DNA from 3 places in the Siccibacter colletis genome. Region 2 is predicted to be linked to each of the others. Evidence: predicted binding sites of a transcription regulator. Region 2 holds the regulator's gene; each other region holds the start of a gene.
What was found. The regulator PhoB, encoded in region 2, activates phosphate uptake and scavenging genes when phosphate is short. The targets are predictions, from matches to a motif close to CTGTCATAAAACTGNCNNAT.
Positions count from the first base shown of each region.

Region 1 (6,331 bases), 330 kb from region 2:
AAGGCATCGGGGCAACGCATCTGCACGACGGACGCGACGGCGGCCTGCTGACACGCCAGCGTCTGGCCCGGCTTGAGGCGGCCTGGCCCCGGGACGCGCACGGCCTGACCCTCAGTTATCATCTGATTTTTGGAGTACTACATCGTGACTAAACGTTATTTCGTCACCGGGACCGACACCGAGGTCGGTAAAACCGTCGCCAGCTGCGCGCTGCTGCAGGCTGCGACGCAGCGCGGGTATCGTACTGCCGGTTTCAAGCCGGTGGCCTCCGGCAGCGAACGCACCCCGGACGGTATCCGCAACGGTGATGCGCTGGCTCTGCAGCGCAACAGCAGCGTGGCGCTGGCCTACGAGCAGGTTAATCCTTACGTGTTTGAAGAGCCGACCTCGCCGCATATTCTCAGCGCCGAGCTGGGTGTGCCGCTCGACTTTACGGCAATGTCACATGGCCTGCGGGAACTCGAGCGTCAGGCCGACTGGGTGCTGGTGGAAGGGGCGGGCGGCTGGTTTACACCGCTCTCCGCCAGCCAGACTTTCGCTGACTGGGCGGTCAGCGAGCAGCTGCCGGTGATTCTGGTGGTGGGGGTGAAGCTCGGGTGTATCAACCACGCCATGCTTACCGCTCAGGCGGTGCGCAGCGCCGGGCTGCCGCTGGCAGGCTGGATCGCCAACGATGTGGTGGCACCGGGTAAACGCCATGCGGAATACCTCACCACGCTGCGCCAGAAGATCGACGCCCCGTTCTTCGGGGAGATCCCGTGGCTGGGCGGCGAGGCGGAGCAGCAGGACGTGGGCCGCTACCTGCAACTGGACGGGCTGCGCTAAGGCGCCATCCAGTGCGCCAGCAGCTTGTCATCCAGCTGGGCGACGCTTCCCTGCGCCACGTTGCGCCCGCGATGCAGCAGACAGAAGCGATCAGCGACGTGGCGGATAAATGACAGGCGCTGTTCGACCAGCAGCACCGTCAGCCCCAGTTCACGATTCAGGCGTACGATCACCGCACACAGCGTCTGCATCATATTGTGCCCAATCCCACGGGTTGGCTCGTCAAGGATCAGCAGCCGCGGGCGGGTCACCAGCGCCCGGGCGAGGCTGAGCTGATGCAGGCTCTCCTCTTCCAGCTCGGCACCGCGCCGCTGTCGCAAACCGTACAGCTCAGGAAACAGATCGAAGATATCCGCCGGGATCGCCTGCGGCTGCCCGGTGGCCGCCATCATCGCCAGCTGCAGATTTTCCTCCACCGTCAGCCGTGAAAAGATGCGCCGGTCCTCGGGAACGTAACTGATACCCAACGCCATGCGCGCCTCCGCGCTCACGCCCTGAAGATCCCGGGCTGGCTTGCCGGCGTCGTGCCAGAGAATGCTGCCGCTCTCCACTGGCAGATGACCGGCAATGCAGTTCAGCAGGGTGGTTTTGCCCATGCCGGGCAGCCCGGTCACGCAGGTGCACTCCCCGGGAAGCAGTTCAAGATCGACATTCCACAGGCTGTGATGCGTGCCGTAGTAGTGATTAACCGCGCGTAAACTCAACATGCTGACTCCTTATTCGGTGAGGAACTTCAGGCGGCGTGGCCGCTGCTAACCCGGATACCCGGCATCCAGCGCCTTGCCCCACGGGCGGGGTTGAGTTCCAGGAACAGAGTTCTGCAATTCCCTTGCCAGCACGGATAAATCACCAGCGGGTTGGCGTTATTTGGGACAATACCGACAAAAAAGCAGCCGGGTGCTGCATGTTCGTGCAGGCTGCTGGCGGCGCTGCACCTGTTGCGAGCCTGAGCGCGCGGTATGGTGGTGCAGACGCACCAGAATCAGGAAAAAGGATCGCTTTTGATCCGCCTTAACCGGCTAGCAGCTATTGCCGGAAACGGGGCGTGAGACCGGCAAAATTTTGCTATAAATTTTTTTTTGCGGCGCGTTGCGCAAACCGGAGGGATCTTTTGCGGGCAGTAGCACTCTGGCTCGGGTTGAGTTATCCACTATTCCTGTGGATAACCTTGTGTATTAGAGTTAGAAAACATGCGACAAGCGAGAGCGGACGCGGGTTACGCCTGAATTGGCTCGAAAGCCGCCTTTTTTTAAAAACTATTTAATATCAGCACGTTAATTAAAAGCAATGGCTGTAAGAAAAGTGTCATCGCCTGTCATGAAACTTTTATATGCATCCTTGACAAATGTTAAAAGGCAACTTTTTCTGGGGATAAACCGTTGGCCTGGTGTTTTATATCGCCAGAGAAGAAATAGCCCGCCCAACCGGGCCATGTTTTAACCCGATAACGCACATCCTGTCATTCGATACTGGATTTCCATCCAGTATAATTTACTGGCAAAATATAGCATGGCGAGTAAAATTACCCCTCGGCCCGCGCACATCGTCATCAGGTAGCCATCCATGAGTAAACCGTTCAAATTAAATTCCGCCTTCCGCCCGTCAGGTGACCAGCCTGAGGCGATTCGTCGCCTGAAAGAGGGGCTGGAGGATGGCCTGGCCCATCAGACGCTGCTTGGCGTGACCGGTTCGGGTAAGACTTTTACCGTGGCCAACGTTATTGCCGACCTGCAGCGCCCCACGATGGTGCTGGCTCCCAACAAAACCCTGGCGGCGCAGCTGTACGGCGAGATGAAAGAGTTCTTCCCGGATAACGCGGTGGAGTATTTCGTCTCCTACTACGACTACTACCAGCCCGAGGCCTACGTGCCGAGCTCCGACACCTTTATCGAGAAGGATTCGTCGGTGAACGAGCACATCGAGCAGATGCGTCTCTCTGCAACCAAAGCGCTGCTGGAGCGTCGTGACGTCGTCGTGGTGGCGTCGGTGTCGGCCATCTACGGTCTGGGCGACCCGGACCTCTATCTGAAGATGATGCTGCACCTGACCAAAGGCATGATCATCGATCAGCGCGCCATTGTGCGTCGGCTGGCGGAGCTGCAGTACGGGCGTAACGATCAGGCGTTTCAGCGCGGCACCTTCCGGGTGCGCGGCGAGGTGATTGATATCTTCCCGGCGGAGTCTGACGATTTCGCGCTGCGCGTTGAGCTGTTCGACGAGGAAGTGGAGCGCCTGTCGCTGTTCGACCCGCTCACCGGCCACGTTGAATCCGTGATCCAGCGCTTTACCGTCTACCCAAAAACCCACTACGTGACGCCGCGCGAGCGCATCGTACAGGCGATGGAAGAGATCAAAGTCGATCTGGCGGACCGCCGTAAAACGCTGCTGGAAAACAACAAGCTGCTGGAAGAGCAGCGCCTGACCCAGCGCACCCAGTTCGATCTCGAAATGATGAACGAGCTGGGCTACTGCTCGGGTATTGAAAACTACTCGCGCTACCTCTCCGGGCGTGGGCCGGGCGAAGCGCCGCCGACGCTGTTTGACTACCTGCCTGCCGATGGCCTGCTGGTGGTGGACGAATCCCACGTTACCATTCCGCAGATTGGCGGCATGTACCGCGGCGACCGGGCGCGTAAAGAGACGCTGGTGGAGTACGGCTTCCGCCTGCCGTCGGCGCTGGATAACCGTCCGATGAAATTTGAAGAGTTCGAGGCGCTGGCACCGCAAACCATTTACGTCTCGGCAACGCCTGGCAACTACGAGCTGGAAAAATCCGGCACTGAAATCGTGGACCAGGTGGTGCGTCCGACCGGTCTGCTCGACCCGATTATCGAAGTGCGTCCAGTAGCGACCCAGGTCGATGACCTGCTCTCAGAGATCCGCAAGCGCGTCGCCATTAACGAGCGCGTGCTGGTCACTACCCTGACCAAGCGTATGGCCGAGGACTTAACCGAATACCTGGAGGAGCACGGCGAGAAGGTGCGCTATCTGCACTCGGATATCGATACCGTGGAGCGCATGGAGATTATTCGCGACCTGCGCCTCGGCGAGTTTGACGTGCTGGTGGGTATCAACCTGCTGCGTGAGGGGCTGGATATGCCGGAAGTCTCGCTGGTCGCTATTCTGGATGCCGACAAAGAGGGCTTCCTGCGTTCGGAACGTTCGCTGATCCAGACCATCGGTCGTGCGGCGCGTAACGTCAACGGTAAAGCCATTCTTTACGGCGATAAGATCACACCGTCAATGGCGAAGGCGATTAGCGAAACCGAGCGTCGCCGTGAGAAGCAGCAGAAGTACAACGAAGAGCACGGCATCGTGCCGCAGGGGCTGAACAAGAAGGTGGTGGACATCCTGCAGCTGGGCGAAGGGCTGGCGAAAACCAAAGCCAAAGGGCGCGGTAAGTCACGTCCGGTGATCGTTGAGGATGATGAACTGGCGCTGACGCCGAAGGCGCTGAGCCAGAAGATCCAGCAGCTGGAAACCCAGATGCTGGAGGCGGCCCAGAACCTTGAGTTCGAGCAGGCCGCCGAGCTGCGCGACAAACTGCATCAGTTACGCGAGCTGTTTATCGCCGCCTCCTGAGTCCTGCTCCCGGAGACCCTCTCCCGCCGCGGGAGGGGGTACTTATCCCAGTTCCTGAATCGCTTTTTCCAGCGCAGCGCGCAGCAGGTGCCGGTCGTGGCGGTAGGGCACGTCCGAGGCCTCCAGCGGCTCCTGGATCACCAGGCGCCCTTCAATACCGCTAACGTCCACTTTCGGACCGACCACCACCGCATCAATGATTTTCTTGCCGACGTACTGTTCCATCAGCGCCAGCTTCTCATGCAGCGCCAGGCTCGCCGCCGCCGGACTCAGCTCGCGACCAAGATTACCGATGTAAACCACCGGGGCAGGGGTGCGCCGCAGCGCCTGAGCAAGATCGGGCAGCAGCAGCAGGGGGATCAGGCTGGTGTAAAAGCTGCCGGGGCCAATCAGAATTAAGTCCGCTTCGGCAATCGCATCGACCGCCTCCCGGGTGGCAGGCGCAGGCGGGTAGAGCATCAGCTCCGTCGGCGGCAGCTCCAGCGCGTCCACGCTCACCTCGCCGTATACATGATTGCCTTCCGCATCCAGCGCCATCAGATCCACCGGGTGCTCCGACATCGGGATCAAAAACGCATCCACCTTCAGCAGGTTACGAATGATATTGATGGCTTCGAGAGGCCGCACGCTCAGGTGATCCAGCGCCTTTAACATCAGATTTCCGAGGTTATGCCCGGAAAGTTCGCCGTTACCGCCAAAACGATACTCAAACATCGCCGAGGCGACGCTCGGTTCGGTAATTAACTGGTTCAGACAGTTGCGCATATCACCCCAGGCGATACCGCCTTCGGAGCGGCGAATGCGTCCGGTAGAACCGCCGTTATCGGTGGTGGTGACGATACCGGTCAGGCGCGAACCGAGGGAAGAGAGAGACGACATGACGCGCCCGAGACCGTGCCCGCCGCCCAGAGCGACAACGCGGTCAAGATCCGCAAACGTGCGATTACGCATAGAAAATCCTTATCACTGACTGACGCTGCTACGGTAGCGCAAATTACGTTAAAAAACTAACCGTCACCGGCGTAAAATGATGCATATCATGGCAATTCATTTGCTTTCACGTATTCTGCTGCGAATTGCTGCAATAAGCGCGTTATATAAATATTTACATAGCGAAAAAGCCGATGGTTCAACCTTCGCTTACGCGCTACTATTGCAGTTACCTGTTTCATTTACTGATGAAACAACACTCTAGCCTTCTCGCCTGGGTCTTCGGATATGGCGCGCTGGCCGTGGCATAAGCCACCAGGGTACAGCCAGAAATAGCTGTGCCTCCCGAACTGGAAAGGTGTACATGGTCTCACAACTCACTGACGCATTTGCGCGTAAGTTTTATTACTTACGTCTGTCGATCACCGACGTCTGCAACTTTCGTTGCACCTACTGTCTGCCGGATGGCTACAAGCCCGGCGGCGTCACCAATAAAAGCTTTCTGAACCTCGATGAAATTCGTCGGGTGACCCGCACCTTTGCCGCGCTCGGCACTGAGAAAGTGCGCCTCACCGGTGGCGAACCCTCGCTGCGCCGCGATTTCACCGATGTGATTGCTGCGGTGCGTGAAAACGCCGCCATCCGCCAGATTGCGGTCACCACCAACGGCTACCGTCTGGCGCGTGACGTGGCGCAGTGGCGCGATGCCGGTCTGACCGCCATTAACGTCAGCGTTGACAGCCTTGACGCGCGTCAGTTTCACGCCATCACCGGGCAGGACAAATTCCATCAGGTGATGGCCGGCATCGATGCCGCCTTTGACGCCGGTTTTGAGCGGGTGAAGGTGAATACCGTATTGATGCGCGACGTGAACCATCACCAGCTCGACACCTTCCTTAACTGGATCCAGCCGCGCCCGATTCAGTTACGCTTTATTGAACTGATGGAGACCGGCGAGGGCAGCGAGCTGTTCCGCAAGCACCACCTCTCCGGC
Region 1 covers NZ_CP074352.1:1,226,197-1,232,527, forward strand. The annotation lists gene bioC (malonyl-ACP O-methyltransferase BioC) at 1-152, shown strand, start outside; gene bioD (dethiobiotin synthase) at 145-825, shown strand; gene KFZ77_RS05930 (ABC transporter ATP-binding protein) at 822-1,532, opposite strand; gene uvrB (excinuclease ABC subunit UvrB) at 2,389-4,407, shown strand; gene yvcK (uridine diphosphate-N-acetylglucosamine-binding protein YvcK) at 4,450-5,358, opposite strand; molybdenum cofactor riboswitch at 5,583-5,714, shown strand; gene moaA (GTP 3',8-cyclase MoaA) at 5,702-6,331, shown strand, end outside.
Region 1: a site for PhoB is predicted at 2,138-2,157, ahead of uvrB (excinuclease ABC subunit UvrB). Genes of this name have one in related genera too.

Region 2 (6,331 bases):
GTCAGCTCCGCGCTCCACAGGCGGTAGCGGTCGTGCTGGCTCAACCAGCTCTCGGTCTGGCTGATTTCAGCGTGCAGCGACCTGAGCTGGCCGTCAGCCAGCTGGCGCACCTGCTGGCGGCGTACTCTCGCCTGCTGTAAGCGAGCATTCACATTCTCTCGCTGCCGGGCGATCTGCTGCTGCGCCTGCTGACGCTCCTGGCGCTGCTGCCACCAGGGCCGCAGCTTCTCGGCGGGCAGGGCGCGGCTGAGCTGTTCCAGCGCCGGTGCGGCCTCTTTCAGCGCCTGTTCCGCCCCGGCATGCGCCTGGCGGGTGCGCTGCTGTTCCGCCGTCAGCCCGGCCAGCTGGTTCAGCCACTGCTGCTGCGCCTGAAGCGTCTGCTGTTCGGCGACACGCTGTTTTTCTTCGTCAGTAAGCGCCTGCAAACTTTGCGTCAGCTGCTGGTGCTGTTCGGCGTCGAGCAACATCACGCCCTGCGCCTGGGCTTCGAGCTTCTCCAGCGCGCTGCGCGCTTCCTTATGCTTTTCAAAGACTTTTGCCGAAATCAGGCCGTAAATTTCGGTGCCGGTCAGCTCCTCCAGCAGTTCGGCGCGCTCTTTGGCGTCGGCATTGAGGAAGGCGGCAAACTGCCCCTGGGAGAGCATCATCGACCGGGTGAAGCGGTCGTAGTCCAGCCCGGTGAGGGCGGCGACCATATCCAGCTTGTCTTTAATTTTATCGGCGAGGATTTTGCCGTCGCTGACCTGGGCCAGCTCGACGCGCGGCGCCTGCAGGTTGCCTTCGATCTGATTACGCGCCCGGTACTGGCTCCAGAACGCGCGATACGCCACGCCTTTTACTTCAAACTCCACCTCCGCCAGGCACTCGGCGGTATCGCGGGTCATGAGATCGTTCTGCGCCTGGGAAATATTACTCAGGCGCGGCGTCTTGTGATAAAGCGCCAGGCAGATGGCGTCCAGCAGGGTGGTTTTCCCCGCCCCGGTGGGGCCGGTGATGGCAAACAGACCGTTGCTGGCGAACGGCTCGGCGGTAAAGTCGATTTTCCACTCGCCTTTCAGGGAGTTCAGGTTTTTTAACCGCAGGCTCAGGATTTTCATGCGTCATCCTCCTGCTGCATCTCTTCCAGCGTTCGGGCTAACAGGGTGCGCAGCGGCGGTTTTTCTTCCTCGCTCAGCGCTTCCAGCGCCAGCCGACGGTCAAACACCTCTTCAACCTGTAGCTCGCTCAGGGTTTCGTAGTGCTCTCCGGCAGCCATCTGCTCGCGCTGTTCGCGGCTGCGGCGCAGCAGCACTACCTCTACCGGCAGATCTTCCGTCATCGCCAGCACCTGGCGCTGCATGTCATACATAAAGGCCTCGCCGCTGACTTCAATATCCAGCCACACTTTGGGGCTGGCGGGGGCATCGCGCCAGCGTTCCAGCTGGCTTTCAATCGCGGTTAAATCGCCTTTCAGCACCGCCAGCGGCTGGGTGACCGGCACCGGCAGCGGTGTAATGTCCTGGAGTTTGCCGTGGCTGAACTCCACCAGCAGCACGCTTTTCTCGCTGCCGGTTTCATCGAAGCTCAGGGCGATGGGCGACCCGCAGTAGCGGATGTGCCCGGTGGAAACCACCTTCTGCGGGCGGTGAATATGCCCCAGCGCGATGTAATCCGCGGCGGGGAAGCGCTCCGCCGGGAACGCCTCCAGGGTGCCGATATAGATGTCGCGCACCGCATCGCTTTTGCTGGCCCCGACGGTAGTAAGGTGCCCGGTGACGATGATCGGCAGGTCGCGATCCCCGCGCAGGGCGCAGGCCGCGTCATAGCACTGCTGGTAGTGATCGGTAATGGCGTGCAGCAGTTGGGTCTGTTTTTCGCTGCCGGACAGACCCGCCTGGCTTTTTACGATGTCGCGCGGGCGCAGAAACGGCACCGGGCAGAGGATCGCCCCGGGCGTGCCGTCGCGGCACTGCAGTACCCGGGCCTGGTTCTCGGCCACCAGCCCGGCGCTGGCGAACACCCAGGTGTTGAGGCAGGCCAGCAGCTCGCGGGATTCATTCAGCGTGGCGACCGAGTCGTGGTTCCCGCCCAGCACGATGAGCTGGCAGCCGGTGGCCTGCAGATTCACCACAAACCGGTTGTACAGCTCGCGGGCGTAACTCGGCGGCGTGCCGGTATCAAAGATATCCCCCGCCACGATGATGGCGTCCACCTGCTGCTCTGCCGCGGTCGCGACCAGCCAGTCGAGAAACGCCTGATGCTCGGCGGCGCGGCTTTTGGTATAAAAATTCTGCCCAAGGTGCCAGTCAGAGGTGTGAATCAGGCGCATGCGGGGATCCTTCATGGAAAAAATGCGTGGGGGCGATTATAAACAAGCTGGACGGGAGATGTCGCGACGCTGTGACATACTCATTTTCTGCGGTCATATACCGGTCATGTTTTTCATAAATCTGTCATAAATGTGAAGCATAATGGCGCCGCGTTTAATATTGATGACTTATATAACAGGGCAAATTATGGCGAGACGCATTCTGGTCGTAGAAGATGAAGCTCCTATCCGTGAAATGGTGTGCTTCGTGCTCGAGCAAAACGGCTTTCAGCCTGTTGAAGCTGAGGATTATGACAGCGCAGTAAACAATCTCAATGAACCCTGGCCCGATCTTATTTTGCTCGACTGGATGCTGCCTGGCGGTTCCGGCCTGCAGTTCATCAAGCATCTCAAACGCGAAGCCCTCACCCGTGATATTCCGGTGATGATGCTGACCGCGCGCGGTGAAGAGGAAGACAGGGTACGCGGGCTGGAAACCGGTGCCGATGACTACATCACCAAACCCTTCTCGCCGAAAGAGCTGGTGGCGCGCATCAAAGCCGTTATGCGCCGCATTTCGCCGATGGCGGTGGAAGAGGTGATCGAGATGCAGGGCTTAAGTCTCGACCCGTCATCACACCGCGTCATGACCGGCGACAATCCGCTGGACATGGGACCGACTGAATTTAAGCTGTTACACTTCTTCATGACTCACCCGGAGCGCGTATACAGCCGCGAACAGCTGCTGAACAACGTCTGGGGCACCAACGTGTACGTCGAGGATCGCACGGTGGATGTGCATATTCGTCGTCTGCGCAAGGCGCTGGAACACAGCGGCCACGATCGTATGGTGCAAACGGTACGCGGGACGGGATATCGTTTCTCTGCGCGTTTCTGACAATCTGACTGGAGTGTGACCCGTGCTGGAACGGCTGTCATGGAAAAGGCTGGTGCTGGAGCTGGTGTTATGTTGCCTTCCCGCATTCATCCTTGGCGCGATATTTGGTTATCTGCCGTGGTTTTTGCTGGCGGCGGTAACCGGACTGCTCATCTGGCATTTCTGGAATCTTCTTCGCCTCTCCTGGTGGCTGTGGGTTGACCGCAGCATGACGCCGCCGCCGGGCAGCGGCAGCTGGGAGCCGCTGCTCTACGGGCTGTACCAGATGCAGATGCGCAATAAAAAGCGCCGTCGCGAACTGGGTAGCCTGATCAAACGCTTTCGCAGCGGGGCCGAGTCGCTGCCGGACGCGGTAATCCTCACCACCGAAGAGGGTACCATGTTCTGGTGTAACGGCCTGGCACAACAGCTGCTGGGGCTGCGCTGGCCGGATGATAACGGGCAAAACATTCTCAACCTGCTGCGCTATCCGGAATTTACCGAATACCTTCACAAGCAGGACTTCTCCCGTCCGCTCAATCTGGTGCTCAACAACGGCCGCCATCTGGAGTTCCGCATTATGCCTTACAGCGAGCAACAGCTGCTGATGGCGGCGCGGGACATCACCCAGATGCACCAGCTCGAAGGGGCGCGGCGCAACTTCTTCGCCAACGTCAGCCATGAGCTGCGCACGCCGCTGACGGTGCTACAGGGCTATCTGGAGATGATGCAGGAGCAGAAGCTTGATGAGCCGTTACGCTCCCGGGCGCTGCACACCATGCGCGAGCAGACCTCCCGCATGGAAGGGCTGGTGAAACAGCTACTGACGCTGTCAAAAATTGAGGCGTCGCCGACGCTGGTGCTGAATGAAAAGATTGATGTGCCGATGATGCTGCGCGTCGTGGAGCGCGAAGCGCAAACCCTCAGTCACGGCAATCACGTGCTGCACTTTGAGATCGAGCCGGATCTGGTGGTGCTCGGTAATGAGGAGCAGCTGCGCAGCGCGATGTCGAACCTGGTGTATAACGCGGTTAACCATACGCCGGTGGGCACCGAGATCACCGTATGCTGGAAGCGCGTGCCGCACGGTGCCTGGTTCAGCGTTTCTGATAACGGGCCGGGGATCGCCTCAGAGCACATTCCGCGCCTTACCGAGCGCTTCTACCGGGTCGATAAAGCGCGCTCGCGCCAGACCGGCGGCAGCGGGCTGGGGCTGGCGATCGTCAAACACGCCGTGAACCATCACGACGCCCGACTGGATATCGAAAGCGCGCCCGGAAAAGGAGCCTGCTTCTCCTTTACCCTGCCTGAACGGCTGATCGTGCAGCCGTCGCGCGAAGCGGTCACCTCTTAAGCTGTCAGCATCACTTTCCATCAGGCCAGATTTCTGGCCTTTTTCCTTTTCGCATAAGTAAAACCTATGATTGCTTTCCGCCAGTTGATGCTTTTTTGGTCGCATGAATGGCGGTGGCTAAAGTGAATAAACAGTGTTTTAAACTGGTCCGTTTTGCATATCTGGAATAATGGTCTGGTTTTACGATCCCGCCTTGCCTTTAAACGTTATAAGCGTTTAAATTGCGCCCCTGTTGTTACCTGTCAGACTGTGATTGCGCGGTAATTCGAAAAACTATTCTTCGCCTGCGTAACCGGGAAGCATATCCCGCTGTTTTTCAAGGTAATCACCACTTTTTCGCCACGTTACGGCGAAAAGCCTTTTTAACGACAACACCATATCCACGAGCCGTAAGAGTTTTATGACCCATCACTTAAAATCACGCGACATTATTGCCCTGGGCTTTATGACCTTCGCGCTGTTCGTTGGCGCAGGCAATATCATCTTCCCTCCAATGGTTGGCTTACAGGCAGGCGAAAACGTCTGGACTGCCGCGTTGGGTTTTCTGCTTACTGCGGTTGGTCTGCCGGTACTGACGGTGATTGCACTGGCTCGCGTGGGCGGCGGTGTTGATAACCTGAGCACGCCGATTGGCAAAAAAGCGGGCGTGCTGCTGGCTACGGTGTGCTATCTCGCTGTCGGGCCGCTGTTCGCCACGCCGCGTACCGCCACCGTCTCCTTTGAAGTGGGCATCGCGCCGCTGACCGGCACCGGCGTTGCGCCGCTGCTGATCTACAGCATCGTCTACTTCCTGCTGGTGATTGGTGTGTCGCTCTATCCGGGCAAACTGCTGGATACCGTGGGCAATTTCCTTGCGCCGCTGAAAATTCTGGCGCTGGTGGTGCTGAGCGTGGCCGCTATCGTCTGGCCGGCGGGGGATATCAGCGTGGCGACCGACGCCTATCAGAATGCGGCATTCTCTAACGGCTTTGTGAACGGCTATCTGACGATGGACACCCTCGGCGCGCTGGTGTTCGGCATCGTTATCGTCAACGCCGCACGTTCCCGTGGCGTGAGCGATGCCCGCCTGCTGACCCGCTACACCGTGTGGGCTGGCCTGATTGCCGGTGTCGGCCTGACGCTGCTTTACCTGGCGCTGTTCCGTCTGGGTTCCGACAGCGCAAGCCTTGTGGATCAGTCTGCTAACGGCGCGGCTATCCTGCATGCTTACGTCCAGCACACCTTCGGCAACGGCGGCAGCTTCCTGCTGGCGGCGCTGATCTTCATCGCCTGCATGGTGACCGCGGTTGGCCTGACCTGTGCCTGCGCCGAGTTCTTCGCCCAGTACCTGCCGCTCTCCTATCGCACGCTGGTATTTATCCTTGGCGGCTTCTCCATGCTGGTCTCTAACCTCGGCCTGAGCCATCTGATCCAGATCTCCGTGCCGGTGCTGACTGCCATTTACCCGCCGTGCATCGTGCTGATTGTGTTAAGCTTCACCCGCCCGTGGTGGAACAACGCGACCCGCGTGATTGCCCCGGCGATGTTTGTGAGCCTGGTGCTGGGTCTGATCGACGGCGTTAAAGCCTCGGCGCTGGCGGATACCCTGCCGGGCTGGATGCAGCATCTGCCGCTGGCCGATCAAAACCTGGCGTGGCTCATCCCGTCGCTGGTGGTGCTGGTGGCCTCCATCATCTGGGACCGCGCAGCGGGACGGCAAGCGACGTCAAACGCGCACTAAGTCTTTGCAGTATTATGTCTAACCACGGGGCCGTCGCTCCGTGGTTTTTTTATTGTGTTGGGTGGTAAAGAAAAGATGGAAAAGGTGAACTCG
Region 2 covers NZ_CP074352.1:901,074-907,404, forward strand. The annotation lists gene sbcC (exonuclease subunit SbcC) at 1-1,097, opposite strand, end outside; gene sbcD (exonuclease subunit SbcD) at 1,094-2,308, opposite strand; gene phoB (phosphate response regulator transcription factor PhoB) at 2,496-3,185, shown strand; gene phoR (phosphate regulon sensor histidine kinase PhoR) at 3,208-4,518, shown strand; gene brnQ (branched-chain amino acid transporter carrier protein BrnQ) at 4,919-6,238, shown strand; gene proY (proline-specific permease ProY) at 6,314-6,331, shown strand, end outside.

Region 3 (6,331 bases), 660 kb from region 2:
ACTGGTTCCAGCCGTAGATAAAGGTGATCACGAACAGCGCCGCGAGGTTGGTTTTCGACAGCGGCAGCACGATGTCGCGGAAAAAGCGCATCGGCGAGGCGCCATCAATGCGCGCCGCTTCCATTAGCTCGTCCGGCAGCGTCATAAAGAACTGGCGGAACAGGAAGGTCGCGGTCGCCGATGCCATCAGCGGCAGCGTCAGGCCGGTATAGCTGTCGAGCAGATCCAGCCTGGCAATCACTTCCACCGTCGGGAAGATACGCACCTCAACCGGCAGCATCAGGGTGATAAAGATCATCCAGAAGAACAGGTTACGCAGCGGAAAGCGGAACCAGACGATGGCAAAGGCCGACAGCATCGATACCGTGATTTTGCCCACGGTGATCGCCAGCGCCATGATGAAACTGTTGAGCAGCATCAGGCTGAACGGCGTACCACCGCCGGTCACGCCCTGGGTCCAGATGTGCGACAGGTTTTCCCACAGATGGCCGCCTGGGATCAGGGTCATCGGCGTCTCAAACACCGCTTTGCTGTCGAGAGTGGCCGCCACCACCGCGACATAGAGCGGAAACAGGATGGCGGCAATGCCCAGAATGAGCAGGGTATGGCTGAAAATCGTCAGCCCGCGACGGTTCTCGATCATTGATAGCGCACCTTACTTTCCACGTAGCGGAACTGCACCACGGTCAGGACAATCACCAACGCCATCAGCACCACCGACTGCGCGGCAGACGATGAGAGATCCAGCCCGGCAAAGCCTTCGCGGTAGATTTTGTAGATAAGCGTGGTAGTGGCCTGCACCGGGCCGCCTGCGGTCGCCGCGTCGATCACCGGGAAGGTGTCGAAGAAGGCGTAGACGAGGTTAACCACCAGCAGGAAGAAGCTCACCGGCGCAATCAGCGGCAGTGACAGCTTAAAGAAGCGGCGCACTGGCCCGGCCCCGTCGATAGCGGCAGCTTCCACCAGCGAACGCGGGATAGATTGCAGCGCAGCGAAGAAGAACAGGAAGTTATAGCTGATCTGCTTCCACACCGAGGCGAAGACCACCAGGAACATCGCCTGCCCGCTGTTCTGGGCGTGGTTCCAGCCATAGCCGAATTCGCCGAGAAAATGAGTGATCAGGCCGCGCCCTGGGTTAAACAGGAAGATCCACAGAACCGCCGCAACGGCAGGGGCAACGGCATAGGGTAACAGCATCAGCGTCTGGTAAAGACGGCTGCCGCGCACCACGTAATCGACCAGCGCCGCAAAGAACAGCGACACCAGCAGCCCGGAAACGGTGACCATGGCGCTGAATTTAATGGTGGTCCAGAAGGCGTCGAGATAGTAACTGTCGTTGAACAGGCCGACAAAATTATCGAGGCCGACAAACTGGCTGGACAGCCCGAACGGATCGACGCTTTGCACCGAATACCAGAGCGCTTCGCCCGCAGGCCAGATAAAGAAGATGATTGTGATGATGAGCTGCGGGGCGACCAGAAGATAAGGCAGCCAGCGCGAGCGGAACACCGGACGGGATGATGACATAGAGAAACGCTTTCCTGAAAAAATGCCGGGTGCGGCTTCGCCTTACCCGGCCTACATAAGGCATATTACAGGCCCGCGAAGCGAAGCCGACTCGTCAATCCTGTGCAGAGCGGGTAAGACGAAGCCCCCCCTGTACCAACCCGGCAATCCCTGCCGTAGGGCGGGTAAGCAAAGCGCGCCCGCCAGGCCAATCCGCCGTCGGGATTACGACTTAGTAGACTGCTCGAAGCGGCGCAGCAGCGCGTTGCCACGCTCAACCGCAGAGTCCAGCGCCTGCTGAGGGGCTTTTTTACCGGTCCAGACGCTTTCCAGCTCTTCATCCACGACGGTGCGGATCTGCGGCATGTTGCCCAGACGCAGACCTTTGGTGAACGGCAACGGCGGCTTGTTCAGCATCTGACGGGTCGCGATGTCGGCACCCGGGTTTTTGTCATAGAAGCCCTGCTCGCGGGTCAGGTCGTAAGCGGCTTTGGTGATCGGCAGATAGCCGGTCTTCTGGTGCCACTCCGCCGCGTTTTCCGGCTTCGCCAGGAAGTCGAGGAATTTGGCTACGCCCTGATAGGTTTCTTTATCTTTGCCCTGCATCACCCACAGGCTGGCACCGCCGATAATGGCGTTCTGTGGCGCGCCTTTCACGTCGGCGTCGTATGGCATCATGCCAACACCGTAGTTGAATTTGGCGTAGTGACGGATATCCGCCAGCGAGCCGGATGACGCGGTAGTGATAGCGCAGTCACCGCTATAGAACTTCTCGGTCGACTCATCCTTGCGCCCGAAGTAGGTGAAGTCGCCCTTCTTGTTCATCTCCTGCAGCATGGCGATGTGCTTTACCTGCTCAGCTTTGTTGAATTCCAGTACCGCGTCGGTGCCGTCGAAGCCGTTATTTTTGGTCGCCACCGGCAGACCGTGCCAGGCGCTGAAGTTTTCAATCTGGATCCAGCCCTGCCAGCCGCTGGCGTAGCCGCATTTCATCCCGGCTGCTTTCAGCTTCGCGGTGTAGGCCGCCAGATCCTGCCAGGTTTTCGGCGGCTGCTCCGGATCTAAACCGGCTTTTTTGAAGGCGTCTTTGTTGTAATACAGCACCGGCGTGGAGCTGTTGAACGGCTGGGAGAGCAGATGACCGCTTTTCGCATCGGTGTAGTACCCGGAAACGGTCGGCACGAACTGGGATTCATCAAAGTTGATGCCCGCATCCTTAAACACTTCGTACACCGGCTTGATCGCTTTGGAGGCCATCATAGTGGCGGTGCCGACTTCATACACCTGCAGGATGGCCGGCGCGTTGCCGGTACGGAAAGCCGCAATGCCCGCCGCGAGGTTCTGTTCGTAGTTACCTTTATAGACCGGCACAATCTTGTAGTCGGGGTTCGCCTGGTTGAAACGGCTCGCCAGGGATTCCACTTCCTTACCTAACTCCCCTTCCATTGAGTGCCAGAACGGAATAGAGGTTGCAGCCATCGCCTGCCCGGCAAATGCCATGCTCAGCGCCAGCCCCAAAGCAGTGTGTCGTAATGATGTCATTCGGGTTATCTCTCTTGTTGTGCCGGATGCGCGAAACCACGCGTTTTGTGCTCGCGAGGTAACATGACATGCGCGAATGACAGAAAAATAACTTTTTATTTACAGTCTTGTGACAGGATGGCGGCGGAAGCGTGATGGAATGATGAAGGTATTATGGCGAAAATTATGGAGTGCGGCCTGACGCCCCCACCCACGTTTTCCGTAATAGAGGGGAAAGAGTAAAAGGCAGCATACGCCGCCTTTTAGTTGATACTTAACCGCCCAGATAGGCGCTGCGCACGGCTTCGTTGGCGAGCAGCGCGTCACCGGTATCTTCCAGCACCACATGACCGTTTTCCAGCACGTAGCCGCGGTCGGCGAGCTTCAGCGCCTGGTTAGCGTTCTGCTCGACGAGGAAGATAGTCATGCCCTCCTGGCGCAGCTGTTCAATGGTATCGAAAATCTGCTGGATGATGATCGGTGCGAGGCCCAGCGAGGGTTCATCCAGCAGCAACAGGCGCGGCTGGCTCATCAGCGCGCGGCCAATCGCCAGCATCTGCTGCTCACCGCCGGACATGGTGCCCGCGCGCTGAATGCGGCGCTCGTGCAGACGCGGGAACAGATCGTACACCCGCTGAATACGCTGCTGGTACTGCGCGCGCTCGGCAAAGAAGCCGCCCATCGCCAGGTTCTCTTCCACCGTCATACGCGAGAAGACGCGGCGGCCCTCCGGTACAATCGCCACCGCTTCGCGCATGATGCGTGCGGTCTGCCAGTCGGTGATCTCCTTACCATCAAACACGATTTTCCCGCTGCTGGCGCGCGGGTCACCGCACAGGGTGCCGAGCAGCGTGGTTTTTCCCGCGCCGTTCGCGCCGATAAGCGTCACGATCTCGCCCTGCTTAATCGTCAGGCTGACCTCATGCAGCGCCTGAATCTTGCCGTAGTGCGCACTCACCCGGTCAAACGACAACATTACCTTTTCCATCTTATGCCTCGCCCAGGTATGCACGGATAACATCCGGGTTGTTACGGATCTGCTCCGGGGTGCCGTTCGCCAGCGGCGTACCCTGGTTTACCACGTAGATACGATCCGAAATGCCCATCACCAGCTTCATATCGTGCTCAATCAGCAAAATGGTGGTGTTGTGGTGGTCGCGCAGCTCGACGATCAGCTCGTCCAGCTCTTTGGTCTCTTTCGGATTGAGGCCCGCAGCAGGCTCATCGAGCATCAGGATTTCCGGCTGGGTCACCATGCAGCGGGCGATCTCCAGACGACGCTGATCGCCATAGGCCAGGTTGCTGGCCTGACGGTTAGCGTGCGCCAGCAGACCGATACGCTCAAGCCAGGTGGCGGCGCGGTCCAGCGCCTCACTGTGGGTCTTGCGAAACGCCGGGGTTTTCAGCAGACCGGAGAACAAGCCGGTTTTCAGCTGCTGATGCTGGGCGACCAGCAGGTTTTCAATCACCGTCATCTCGCGAAACAGCCGCACGTGCTGGAAGGTGCGCACCACGCCCATGCGGGCAATCTGCTGGCCCGCCAGCCCTTCGAGATGCTGGTCACGCAGCATGATAGTGCCGCCGGTCGGTTTATAGAAACCGGTCAGGCAGTTGAAAACCGTGGTTTTCCCCGCACCGTTCGGACCAATCAGCGAGACGATCTCCTGCGGATGCAGATCGAGGGCGACGTTGTTCACCGCCAGCAGGCCGCCGAAGCGCATCATCAGGCCGTTTACCGATAATAAGGGCTGACTCATGCCTGCTCTCCTTTCACTTGCTCTGCTTTCAGCTTCAGCTGCGGACGCGTCATCGGCAGTAAGCCCTGCGGACGCCAGATCATCATCAGCACCATCAGGCCACCCAGCATCAGCATGCTGTATTCGTTAAAGTCACGCATCAGCTCGCGGGAAACCACCAGCAGAATGGCAGCAAGGATCACGGCGAACTGCGACCCCATCCCGCCTAACACCACGATCGCCAGCACAAAGGCCGATTCGGCGAAGGTAAAGGATTCCGGGCTGACGAAGCCCTGGCGCGCGGCGAACAGCGTACCGGCGAAACCGGCAAACGCGGCGCTGATGGTAAACGCCGTCAGCTTGATGCGCGTCGGGTTGAGGCCCAGCGAGCGGCAGGCGATCTCATCTTCGCGCAGCGCTTCCCAGGCGCGGCCCAGCGGCATGCGCAGCAAACGGTTGATCACAAACAGCGTCAGCACCACCAGCAGCAGCGCCACCAGGTAGAGGAAAATGATACGGTCGCTGGGATCGTACTTGATGTTAAAGAAGTTGCTGAAAGTGTCCCAGCCGCCTTCTCGTGCGGTGCGGCTGAACTCCAGGCCGAACAGCGTCGGTTTTGGGATCTGGCTGATGCCGTTCGGCCCGCCGGTGATTTCGGTGTTATTGAGCAGCAGGATACGCACGATTTCACCGAAGCCGAGCGTCACAATCGCCAGATAGTCACCGCGCAGGCGCAGCACCGGGAAGCCAAGCAGGAAACCCGCCCCCGCCGCGACCAGGCCCGCCAGCGGCAGACAGGTCCAGAACCCCAGCCCGTAGTAGTGATTCAGCAGCGCAAAGGTGTAGGCGCCGATGGCATAAAAGCCGCCGTAGCCCAGCACCAGCAGACCGGACAACCCCACCACCACGTTCAGGCCAAGACCAAGAATGATGTAGATCATCGTCAGCGTGGCGATATCCACGGTGCCGCGCGAGACCATAAACGGCCACGCCACCGCAACCACCAGCAGCGCGATGAGGAACAGCTTCTGCTTCACCGTCGAGCCGTCAATTGCCGGCAGAATAAACTTCGGCCCGGAGACCTTTTTCAGGCTGTGCTGGAACGCAGGACGCAGCAGCTGGAAGAAGAAGACGATGGCGGTGCCGATGAAAATCCACTGCCAGCGGATTTCCGACGCGCTACCGACCACCAGTTTTGTGCCGTCGAGGCCCAGCTGGACGCCCATAAACACGCTGGCCAGCAGGAAGAACATGGCCGCTGACAGCAGCGCCATTGCAAAATGCATCGGTTTCATACTTTTTCCACCTCCGGACGGCCGAGGATACCGGTCGGCATCACCAGCAGCACCACGATCAGCAGCGCAAAGGAGACGACGTCTTTATATTCGGTGCTGAGGTAGGCGGAGCAGAGCGCTTCGGTGATGCCGAGGATCAGGCCGCCGATCATCGCCCCCGGAATGCTGCCGATCCCACCCAGTACCGCCGCGGTGAAGGCTTTCATCCCGGCCATAAAGCCGATGTAAGGGTTGATTACGCCGTAGAACTGGCCGAGCAGGACGCCCGCCACC
Region 3 covers NZ_CP074352.1:242,756-249,086, reverse strand. The annotation lists gene ugpE (sn-glycerol-3-phosphate ABC transporter permease UgpE) at 1-643, opposite strand, end outside; gene ugpA (sn-glycerol-3-phosphate ABC transporter permease UgpA) at 640-1,527, opposite strand; gene ugpB (sn-glycerol-3-phosphate ABC transporter substrate-binding protein UgpB) at 1,732-3,048, opposite strand; gene livF (high-affinity branched-chain amino acid ABC transporter ATP-binding protein LivF) at 3,302-4,015, opposite strand; gene livG (high-affinity branched-chain amino acid ABC transporter ATP-binding protein LivG) at 4,017-4,784, opposite strand; gene KFZ77_RS01165 (high-affinity branched-chain amino acid ABC transporter permease LivM) at 4,781-6,058, opposite strand; gene livH (high-affinity branched-chain amino acid ABC transporter permease LivH) at 6,055-6,331, opposite strand, start outside.
Region 3: a site for PhoB is predicted at 3,145-3,164, ahead of ugpB (sn-glycerol-3-phosphate ABC transporter substrate-binding protein UgpB). Genes of this name have one in related genera too.